Regions from separate parts of the Streptomyces sp. NPDC003011 genome, predicted to be linked through region 1. Evidence: riboswitches for the same ligand, from Rfam matches in the RefSeq annotation. Region 1 holds a riboswitch; each other region holds the start of a gene.
The links. Region 1 has a riboswitch for cobalamin ahead of ACWD0J_RS07205 (HoxN/HupN/NixA family nickel/cobalt transporter). Riboswitches for the same ligand answer to the same signal wherever they lie in the genome.
Positions count from the first base shown of each region.

Region 2: it holds a riboswitch for cobalamin, as region 1 does, so the genes downstream of both, ACWD0J_RS12405 (ribonucleoside-diphosphate reductase subunit alpha) here and ACWD0J_RS07205 (HoxN/HupN/NixA family nickel/cobalt transporter) in region 1, are expected to answer to the same signal.
Region 3: it holds a riboswitch for cobalamin, as region 1 does, so the genes downstream of both, ACWD0J_RS19370 (cobalamin biosynthesis protein) here and ACWD0J_RS07205 (HoxN/HupN/NixA family nickel/cobalt transporter) in region 1, are expected to answer to the same signal.

Region 1 is NZ_JBSFTY010000009.1:110,074-113,336, reverse strand. It holds gene ACWD0J_RS07215 (LAETG motif-containing sortase-dependent surface protein) at 122-1,069, shown strand; gene ACWD0J_RS07210 (ArsR/SmtB family transcription factor) at 1,153-1,509, opposite strand; cobalamin riboswitch at 1,590-1,796, shown strand; gene ACWD0J_RS07205 (HoxN/HupN/NixA family nickel/cobalt transporter) at 1,825-2,910, shown strand; gene ACWD0J_RS07200 (nucleoside hydrolase) at 2,917-3,263, opposite strand, start outside.
Region 2 is NZ_JBSFTY010000018.1:78,789-82,051, forward strand. It holds gene mctP (monocarboxylate uptake permease MctP) at 1-1,239, shown strand, start outside; gene ACWD0J_RS12400 (GNAT family N-acetyltransferase) at 1,315-1,821, shown strand; cobalamin riboswitch at 1,874-1,998, shown strand; gene ACWD0J_RS12405 (ribonucleoside-diphosphate reductase subunit alpha) at 2,120-3,263, shown strand, end outside.
Region 3 is NZ_JBSFTY010000035.1:46,754-50,016, reverse strand. It holds gene ACWD0J_RS19380 (anion permease) at 1-765, shown strand, start outside; gene ACWD0J_RS19375 (hypothetical protein) at 809-1,030, shown strand; cobalamin riboswitch at 1,212-1,351, shown strand; gene ACWD0J_RS19370 (cobalamin biosynthesis protein) at 1,453-2,394, shown strand; gene ACWD0J_RS19365 (cobyric acid synthase) at 2,391-3,263, shown strand, end outside.

The DNA of each region.
Region 1 (3,263 bases):
CCCCTGCATACGCGCAGGTTGACAGCGTTCAGCGGGGGGATCCAGGATGTGCGGGCACTGTGGCGCATGTGACCAATGAGCCCAGTGTTTTTCTCAGACCACTCACCCCGATGGGATCCGCATGTCCATAGCCAGACGTGTCACCGCGCGCCGCCTGCTGGGAACGGGCGCCGCGGCGCTCGTCCTCTGTGCCGTCTCCGCCCCCACCTCCTGGGCCCACGGCACTCCCGGCGGCGACGGCTGGAACTCCGGCGGCACCTACCGGCCGGGCACGGGCGCGGGTACGGAGACCGGGACCGACCGGTGCCAGTTCTCCCTGGACGGCACGGGCTTCTTCGACTCGGTCAAGGTCGACGACCAGAACCTCAGGCCCACCGACGACGGCAAGGTCCACATCAAGGTCCGCACCGCCGGAGACGCCGCCACCTGCACCGCCTCCCTCGCCTCCTACCTCGCCCACGGCGCCACCTTCGCCACCTCCGGCGAGCAGGTCTTCGTCGACTTCGACACGGTGACCGTGAAGCCGGGGCAGACCGAGTCCCTGGACATCGCGATACCGGACGCGGGCTGCTTCGCGCAGGTCGACCTCTACCGGGGCGCGGTGAAGTTCGACGGCGAGCTCGACGCGAAGGACGGCCTCGTCCACGGCGACCTGCCCAAGGGCCCGGACCGCCCGGTCATCAAGGACAAGCTGATCGCCGCCTGGAACGGCGGCACGAAGGACTGCACGACGGCCCCGTCCGAGCCGCCGGCCACCCCGGCTCCGACCCCCTCCGCCCCGGAGTCCGCCGAGCCGTCGGCGCCGGCCGAGGGGACGACCCCGCCGGCCACGGAGCCGCCGGCGAGCGCGACGCCGGCCACCGAGGCGCCGTCCACCGGCTCCCCGGCGCCGTCGGCCGCCGAGTCCAGCGCCGCCCCGGCACCCGCGCCGAACGGCGGCGGCGGTGACCTCGCGGAGACCGGCGCCGACAGCAGCACGGGCCCGATCGCGATCGGCGCGGCGGTGCTGCTCGCGGGCGGCGCGGGCCTCGTGATGGCGACGCGGCGCCGCAAGGCCACGCGCGCGTAGGACACGAACCGGGCGCCCGGCGCGCCGCGTCGGGCGGGCGGACGGACGGGCCCCGGGGAGCCACAGGCGCACCCCCGGGGCCCTCAGCCGTCTGCGGCGCAGTGCCTGAGCAGCGCCGCGACGTCCCCGTCCACCACCCGGTACCGCACGATCCGCCCCTCCTTCTCCCCCTCCACGACGCCCGCCGCCCGCAGCAGCCGCAGCGCCTGCGAGACCGCCGGGTCGTTCATCCCCGTGGCGATCGCCAGGTCGGACACCGCCAACGGTCCCGTGCGGTGCAGCGCGAGCAGCAGCGCGAGCCGCTTCGGGTCGGCGAGCAGCGAGAAGCGGCCGGCCCAGGCGCGCACCTGGCCGGGTTCGCCGATCGCGGCGATCGCGTCGCACACCCGGTGCCCGTCGATGGTGCGGCGATCCGCTCGGTCGGCCGGAACGAGATGCATACCGCCATCCTCGCAGGCACCCTGATGTGATCTTCCATACCTGCGCAGGTGCGCAGCTATGCAGGAGAGCGCGTGCCGCCCTACGGTGGGCGGGCCGTGGTGCTCGGGAAGCCGGTGACGCCCCTTCAGGGGGCCAGTCCGGAGCGGCCCTCGCCACTGTGATCGGGGAGTTCGCGTACCGCCGTCCCGGAAGGGACAGCCACTGGCCACCGCGAGGGGGCCGGGAAGGCAGGTGCGCGCACGTACGACCCGTAAGCCAGGAGACCGGCCACGGCATCTCACGAAGTGATCCACGAGGTGCTGGAGCGTGATCGCATGACCGAGCCTGTTTCCTTCCGCTGGCGGCGCGAGGACACCGTGCGGACGGTGGGCCTGATGGCCGTCATCGCCGCCCTGCACGTCGTCGCCTTCGGCCTCCTGCTCCTGGTCGTCGTCCCCGGTCACTACGAGGTGGGTGACAAGGCCTTCGGGATCGGCCTCGGCATCACCGCGTACACCCTCGGCATGCGGCACGCCTTCGACGCCGACCACATCGCCGCGATCGACAACACCACCCGCAAGCTGATGGCCGACGGCAAGCGGCCGGTGTCGGTGGGGTTCTGGTTCGCGCTCGGCCACTCCAGTGTCGTCGTGGTGATGGCCGCGCTGGTGGCGGGCGGCGCCGCGCTCGCGGGCACCCTCCTGAACGACCAGTCGCGCACCCACCAGGTCCTGGGTGTGGTCGGTACGACGGTCTCCGGGGCGTTCCTCTATCTCATCGCCGCCCTCAACCTGGTCGCCCTGCTCGGCATCCTGAGGGTGTTCCGGGCGATGCGGGCGGGGACGTACGACGAGAAGGAGCTGGAACAGCACCTGGACTCGCGGGGGTTCATGAACCGGATCCTGGGCCGTCTCACCAGGTCGATCAGCCGCCCCGGCCAGATGTTCCCGCTGGGCTTCCTCTTCGGCCTCGGCTTCGACACGGCCACCGAGGTCACCCTGATGGTGATGGCGGGCTCGGGCGCGGCGGCCGGACTGCCCTGGTACGCGATCCTCTGCCTGCCGCTGCTGTTCGCGGCCGGCATGAGCCTGTTCGACACGCTCGACGGCACGTTCATGAACTTCGCCTACCAGTGGGCGTTCTCCCACCCCGTCCGCAAGGTCTTCTACAACCTCACGATCACCGGCCTGTCCATCGCGGTGGCCTTCATCATCGGCACCATCCAGCTCATCGGCGTCCTGCACGAGAAGCTCGCCCTCAGCGACACGCTCACCACGTGGATCGCCGGCATCGACCTCGACAACGTGGGCTACGTCATCGTCGGCCTGTTCGTGGTGGTGTGGGCGGCGGCGGTGTCGTACTGGAAGGTCGCCAAAGTGGAGCAGCGGTGGGCGGTGCGGCCGGCCGCGGAGACGCGCTGAGGCCGGTCAGACCCCCTCGACGGTCGTCAGCCACAGCTTGACGTACCGCTCCACGTCGACGCCCAACGCCACGTCCACCAGGGGCTTGTCGCGGACGCCCTGGTGGATCTCGGACTCGCCGGGGCGCGGGCGGCGGTCGACGATCGTCTGGCCCCGGGCGGGGCCCGGGGCCAGGCTCACCTCGACCGGCAGCGGCTCGGTGGTGATCCCCTCCGGGTCGACGACCGCGCAGACCGCGCCCGCGTCGCCCAGACCACCGGTGGGGGTCGGGTCGCCGGAGGTGGCCGGGTCGCGGTGGGCGAGGAGCTCGCCGGCCAGCCGCAGGCGGGGCTCGGCCGCGGCGCGCAGCCGCC
Region 2 (3,263 bases), on a different contig from region 1:
GCGGTGGCCGTCACCGGCATCCTGGCGACGATGCCGTACATCGCGCTCCAACTGGTCGGCATCCAGGCGGTGCTGGACGTGATGGGCGTCGGCGGCGGTGAGGACACCCACTGGTTCGTCAAGGACCTGCCGCTGCTGATCGCCTTCGGCGTGCTGGCGGCGTACACGTACTCGTCGGGGCTGCGGGCGCCCGCGCTGATCGCGTTCGTGAAGGACACGCTGATCTACCTCGTCATCGCGGTGGCGATCATCTACATCCCGATCAAGCTGGGCGGCTTCGACGACATCTTCGCCAAGGCGGGCGAGGCGTTCAGCCAGCCCAACCCGGCGACGGGCGCGCCGCGCGGTGCGCTGGTCCCGGCCGAGGCGGGCCAGTGGACGTACGCCACGCTGGCGCTGGGCTCCGCGCTGGCGCTCTTCATGTACCCGCACTCGATCACGGCGACGCTGTCCTCGCGCAGCCGTGAGGTGATCCGCCGCAACACCACGATCCTGCCGCTGTACTCGCTGATGCTGGGCCTGCTCGCCCTGCTGGGCTTCATGGCCATCGCGGCCGGGGTCAAGGTCTCCAACGGGCAGTTGGCGATCCCGCAGCTGTTCGAGGACATGTTCCCGGACTGGTTCGCGGGCGTGGCGTTCGCGGCGATCGGTATCGGCGCCCTCGTCCCCGCGGCCATCATGTCGATCGCGGCGGCGAACCTGTTCACCCGCAACATCTACAAGGACTTCATCAAGCCGGACGCCACGCCGGCGCAGGAGACCAAGGTCTCCAAGCTGGTCTCGCTGCTGGTGAAGGTGGGCGCGCTGGCCTTCGTCCTGACGATGGACAAGACGGTCGCGATCAACTTCCAGCTGCTCGGCGGCATCTGGATCCTGCAGACCTTCCCGGCCCTGGTCGGCGGCCTGTTCACCCGCTGGTTCCACCGCTGGGCCCTGCTCGGCGGCTGGGCGGTCGGCATGGTCTACGGCACGGCCGCCGCGTACGGCGTGGCCTCGCCGACGCAGAAGCACTTCGGCGGCTCGTCGAAGGAGATCCCCGGCATCGGTGAGATCGGCTACATCGGCCTGACGGCGTTCGTGCTGAACGTGGTGGTGACGGTGGTGCTGACCTTCGCACTGAGGGCGCTGAAGGCCCCGGACGGCATCGACGAGACCTCCCCGGCGGACTACACGGCCGACGCGGGCGACCCGGGCGTCCAGGTGGAGCTGCCGCCGGCGACGGCGGGGGCCGCACACTGAGCCGCCGTACGTGATGACGGGCCGTCGGAGAAATCCGGCGGCCCGTCGCCGTTCCCCTGATGCACACTGCCCCGCATGGACATGGTGATCCGGCGGGCGGACCCGCACGAGTACGAGCCCCTCGGCGAGCTCACCGCCCGGGCCTACCTCCAGGACGGGCTCCTCGACTTCGGGGAGGCCGACCCCTACCTCGGTGAGCTGAGGGACGTGGCCAAGCGGGCGGCCGCCGCGGACGTCCTGGTGGCCACCCGGGGCGGGCACCTCCTCGGCGGCGTCACCTTCGTCCCGTCCGGCGGCCCCATGGCCGACCTCGCCCGCGTTGGAGAGGCGGAGATACGGATGCTCGCCGTCGACCGGGCGGCCCGCGGACGCGGCGCCGGGGAGGCCCTCGTCCGTGCCTGCGTCGACCGGGCGCGGACCATGGACGGCTGCACGGGCATCGTCCTGTCGACCCAGCGCACCATGCGCGCCGCCCACCGCGTCTACGAACGCCTCGGCTTCGTCCGTACCCCGGCACGGGACTGGAACCCGGTCCCGGAGCTGGCCGACATCACCCTCCTCACCTACGAGTTGACGCTCTGAGACCGGCGCGACACAACATATGGGGGTTCTTCCCTCGCCCGGCACAAGATGTATGCTCGTGCTCGCTGTCGCCGCAGGGGAATCCGGTGTGAATCCGGAACTGTCCCGCAACGGTGTACATGCGTGCGTACGCACGCCTTGTCCAGTCCGAGGACCTGCCGACAGCGCGCCCGGCCGTACGGTCCGGGTGCCCTGACGTCCGGGCCTCGTGGAATGGGCCGGTGACGCGACGCCGCGTGCGCTCGTGCCGCCCCCTGCCCACCGCGAGGCCTCCGTGCCGAGCGAGGGAGAGCCCCACGTGACCATCGCGCCAGTCGATCCGGCCTCAGCGACCACCCCGGTGGCGCCCGACGGCCCGGGAACCGCGTTACTGCGGACCCTGGCCGAGCTGACCGCCGACCTCCCCGACGCCGACCCCGGACGGGTCGCCGCCGCCGCGCTGCGCGGCCGGTCCGCGCGGGCGGACGAGGCGGAGCTGCGCGAGCTGGCCACGGAGGCGGCGGCCGGCCTCATCTCCGAGGACCCCGCCTACTCGCGGCTGGCCGCCCGTCTGCTGACGATCGGCATCCGCGCCGAGGCGGCCTCGCAGGGCGTCACGGCCTTCACCGACTCCGTGGCCGTGGGGCACCGGGAAGGGCTCATCGCCGACCGCACGGCCGAGTTCGTACGGGTCCACGCCGCCCGGCTCGACGCGCTGATCGACCCGCACGCCGACGACCGCTTCGGCTACTTCGGCCTGCGCACCCTGCACAGCCGCTATCTCCTCCGGCACCCGACCACCCGCAAGGTCATCGAGACGCCCCAGCACTTCATGCTCCGGGTGGCGTCGGGCCTCGCCGAGGACGACACCGCCCGCGCGCTGGACGAAGTCGCCGCGCTCCACGCCCTCATGAGCCGCCTCGACTACCTCCCCTCCTCCCCCACCCTCTTCAACTCCGGCACCCGGCACCCCCAGATGTCGTCCTGCTACCTCCTCGACTCCCCGAAGGACGAGCTGGACTCCCTCTACGACCGCTACCACCAGGTGGCCCGGCTCTCGAAACACGCGGGCGGCATCGGCATCGCCTACTCCCGCGTCCGCGCCCGCGGTTCGCTGATCCGCGGCACCAACGGGCACTCCAACGGCATCGTCCCGTTCCTGAAGACCCTGGACGCCTCGGTCGCCGCCGTGAACCAGGGCGGCCGGCGCAAGGGCGCCGCGGCGGTCTACCTGGAGACCTGGCACGCCGACATCGAGGAGTTCCTGGAGCTGCGCGACAACACCGGCGAGGACGCCCGCCGTACGCACAACCTGAACCTCGCGCACTGGGTCCCGGACGAGTTCATGCGCCGGGTCGACGCCGACGCGCCGTGGTCGCTGTTCTCGCCGTCCGACGTGCCCGAGCTGGTCGACCTGTGGGGCGAGGAGTTCGACGCCGCCTACCGCGCCGCGGAGGAGGCGG
Region 3 (3,263 bases), on a different contig from region 1:
AAGGCCGACGGCAAGGCGGCGGAGAAGGGCTACCGGGCGGGCCAGATCGCCTCGGCGGGCCTGGTCTCGCTCGCCCACGGCACCAACGACGCGCAGAAGACGATGGGCATCATCACCCTGGCGCTGGTCGCCGGCGGCGCCGTCGCCCCCGACTCGGACCCGCCCACCTGGGTCATCCTCTCCGCGGGCATCGCCATCGCGCTCGGCACCTACCTCGGCGGCTGGCGCATCATCCGCACCATGGGCAAGGGCCTGACCGACCTCCAGCCGCAGCAGGGCTTCGCCGCCCAGACCAGCGCGGCCACGGTCATCCTGGCCTCCTCCCACCTCGGCTTCTCCCTCTCCACCACGCACTCCGTCTCCGGCGCGGTGATGGGCGCGGGCCTCGGCCGCAAGGGCGGCGTGGTCCGCTGGTCGACGGCGACCCGGATGTTCGTGGCGTGGGGCCTGACCCTGCCCGCCGCGGCCCTGGTCGGCGCGATCGCGGAGTACGTGACCGGCTTCGGCGCCTGGGGCACGGCGCTCGTGGCGGTCTTCCTCGTCGGCTCCAGCGCCGCGATCTGGAAGGTCTCCCGCCGCGAGGTCGTCGACCACACGAACGTCTGCGACACCGAGGAGCCGGCCGGAGTGGTGACCGCGGCGATGGCCGCGGTGACCCCGCCGCCGACGGGCACGGTGACCGAGGACCTGACGGCCACGATCCCGGCCCCGGCCGTCGCGGTCGCCGCCGACCCCGCGGCCCCGCCGGCCACGACCACCGTCTGAGCCCCGCCACCCCGGCACGAACCGGTACGAAGGAAGAAGCAGCATGAAGATCGACTGGGCGGCCCTCGGCTCCGTCTTCGGTGTCAGCCTCGTGGTCACCGTGGCCCTGGTGGGCCTGTTCACCCTCGCCGTCATGGGCCTGTCGCGACAGGAACGGGCCGCGCAGCAGGGCGGTTCGGCCGCCCTCGCGGTCACGGGCGCGTACGCCTGCTTCGCGGCCTGCACCGCGGCGGTCGCGTACGGGATCTACCTGATCGTGGCCTGACACGGGCACCTGGCCGCCGGGCGGGTCCGGAACTTCGGTTCCGGGCCCGCCCGGTCGGCGTTCCGGGACCGCCGCCCGGCCCCGCGGGCGCCCTTCGGGCCGGTCCCGCGGATGCCCTGGCCACGTCGGCGATGTGGGGTTCTCCACAGTCCCCCCGCGCAGGTCAACGGCAAGTTGACGGCTCTTCCAACCCCGTGGTGGACTGCCGGGGCCATGTACGGCGGCAGAAGAGGAAGCCGGTGCGAGTCCGGCGCGGTCCCGCCACTGTCACCGGGGCAGAAAGCCCCGGGAGCCAGGAACTCTCGTCGCCGGTCTCGTCGAACCAGGGCGTGGACACCCTGAGTGAGGACATATCGCCATGCTCGGCTGCCGTTCGAGGTTCAGTAGCGTCTCCCCGTCTGTGACAGCGGTCGGCTGACCCCATGCGTGCCGATCGCGTCTACGCGTACGGCGCCGCCGCCGGGCTCCTCGGTGACCTGCTCCTCGGTGATCCTCACCGCGGGCATCCGGTCGCCGTGTTCGGGCGGGCCGCGGGCGCCGTGGAACGGGTGCTGTGGCGGGACCACCGGGGGTGGGGCGCGCTGCACGCCGTGGTGTGCGCCGGTGGCGCCGTCGCGCTCGGGGCCGCCGCCGCCCGTGCCGTACGTCCCTCCCCCGCCGCTTCCCTCGCGCTGACCGGCGCCGTCACCTGGGCCGTCGTCGGGGGGACGTCGCTGGCCAGGGAGGCGCGGAGCATCGGGCGGGCGCTGGAGGCGGGGGACGTCGAGGCCGCGCGGGCCCGGCTGCCGCACCTGTGCGGGCGGGATCCGCAGTCCCTGGACGCCGACGGGATCGCGCGGGCGGTCGTGGAGTCTGTCGCCGAGAACACCTCCGACGCCGTGGTGGGGGCGCTCGTGTGGGGGGCCGTGGCCGGTGTGCCGGGGCTGGCCGGGTTCCGGGCCGTCAACACCCTCGACGCCATGGTCGGGCACAAGTCGCCCCGGTACCGGCGGTACGGGTGGGCCTGCGCACGGCTCGACGACGTCGCCGGGTGGCCCGGAGCGCGGCTGACCGCCGTCCTCGCGGCGCTGGCCGGCCCGGATCCGCGCGGTGCCGTGCGCGCCTGGCGGGCGGACGCGGCGAACCATCCGAGCCCCAACGCCGGGCCCGTGGAGGCCTCGTTCGCGGGGGCGCTCGGCGTGCGGCTGGGCGGGACGCTGTCGTACGGCGGCCGGGTCGAGCACCGGCCGGTGCTGAACGCGCGGGGGCGGGCCGTGGTGACCGAGGACGTCGAACGGGCCGTACGGCTCTCGCGCCGCGTGGGCCTGCTCGCGCTCGGGCTCACGGTCGCCGCACGCCGCGTGGTGAAGGGGCGTGCCTCGTGAACGGTGGTCTCCTGGTCGCCGGTACCACCTCCGACGCCGGCAAGAGTGTCGTCACCGCCGGGATCTGCCGGTGGCTGGTGCGCCAAGGGGTCAAGGTCGCGCCCTTCAAGGCGCAGAACATGTCCCTCAACTCGTTCGTCACCCGGGAGGGCGCCGAGATCGGGCGGGCGCAGGCCATGCAGGCGCAGGCCTGCCGGGTCGAGCCGACCGCGCTGATGAATCCCGTGCTGCTCAAGCCGGGCGGCGAGCAGAGCAGCCAGGTGGTGCTCATGGGCAAGCCCGTGGGCGAGATGAGTGCGCGCGGCTATCACGGCGGGCGCCAGCAGCGGCTCCTCGGGACCGTGCTGGAGTGTCTGGCCGCGTTGCGGGGCACGTATGACGCGGTGATCTGTGAGGGGGCCGGCAGTCCCGCCGAGATCAATCTGCGGCGGACGGACATCGTCAACATGGGGATCGCGCGCAACGCGCGGCTGCCGGTGCTGGTGGTGGGCGACATCGACCGTGGCGGGGTCTTCGCCTCCTTCTTCGGCACCGTGGCCCTGCTGTCCCCCGAAGACCAGGAACTCGTCGCCGGGTTCCTCGTCAACAAGTTCCGCGGGGACGTCTCGCTGCTGGAACCCGGGCTGGACATGCTGCACGGGCTCACCGGGCGGCACACCTACGGCGTCCTGCCCTTCCGGCACGGGCTCGGGATCGACGAGGAGGACGGGCTGCGGGTCTCCCTGCGCGGGACGGTCCGGGAGTCGAACGTCGCGCCGCCCGTCGGCGAGGACGTGCTGCGGGTCGCCGTCTGCGCGGTCCCGCTGATGTCCAACTTCACGGACGTGGACGCGCTGGCCGCCGAGCCGGGCGTCGTCGTGCGGTTCGTG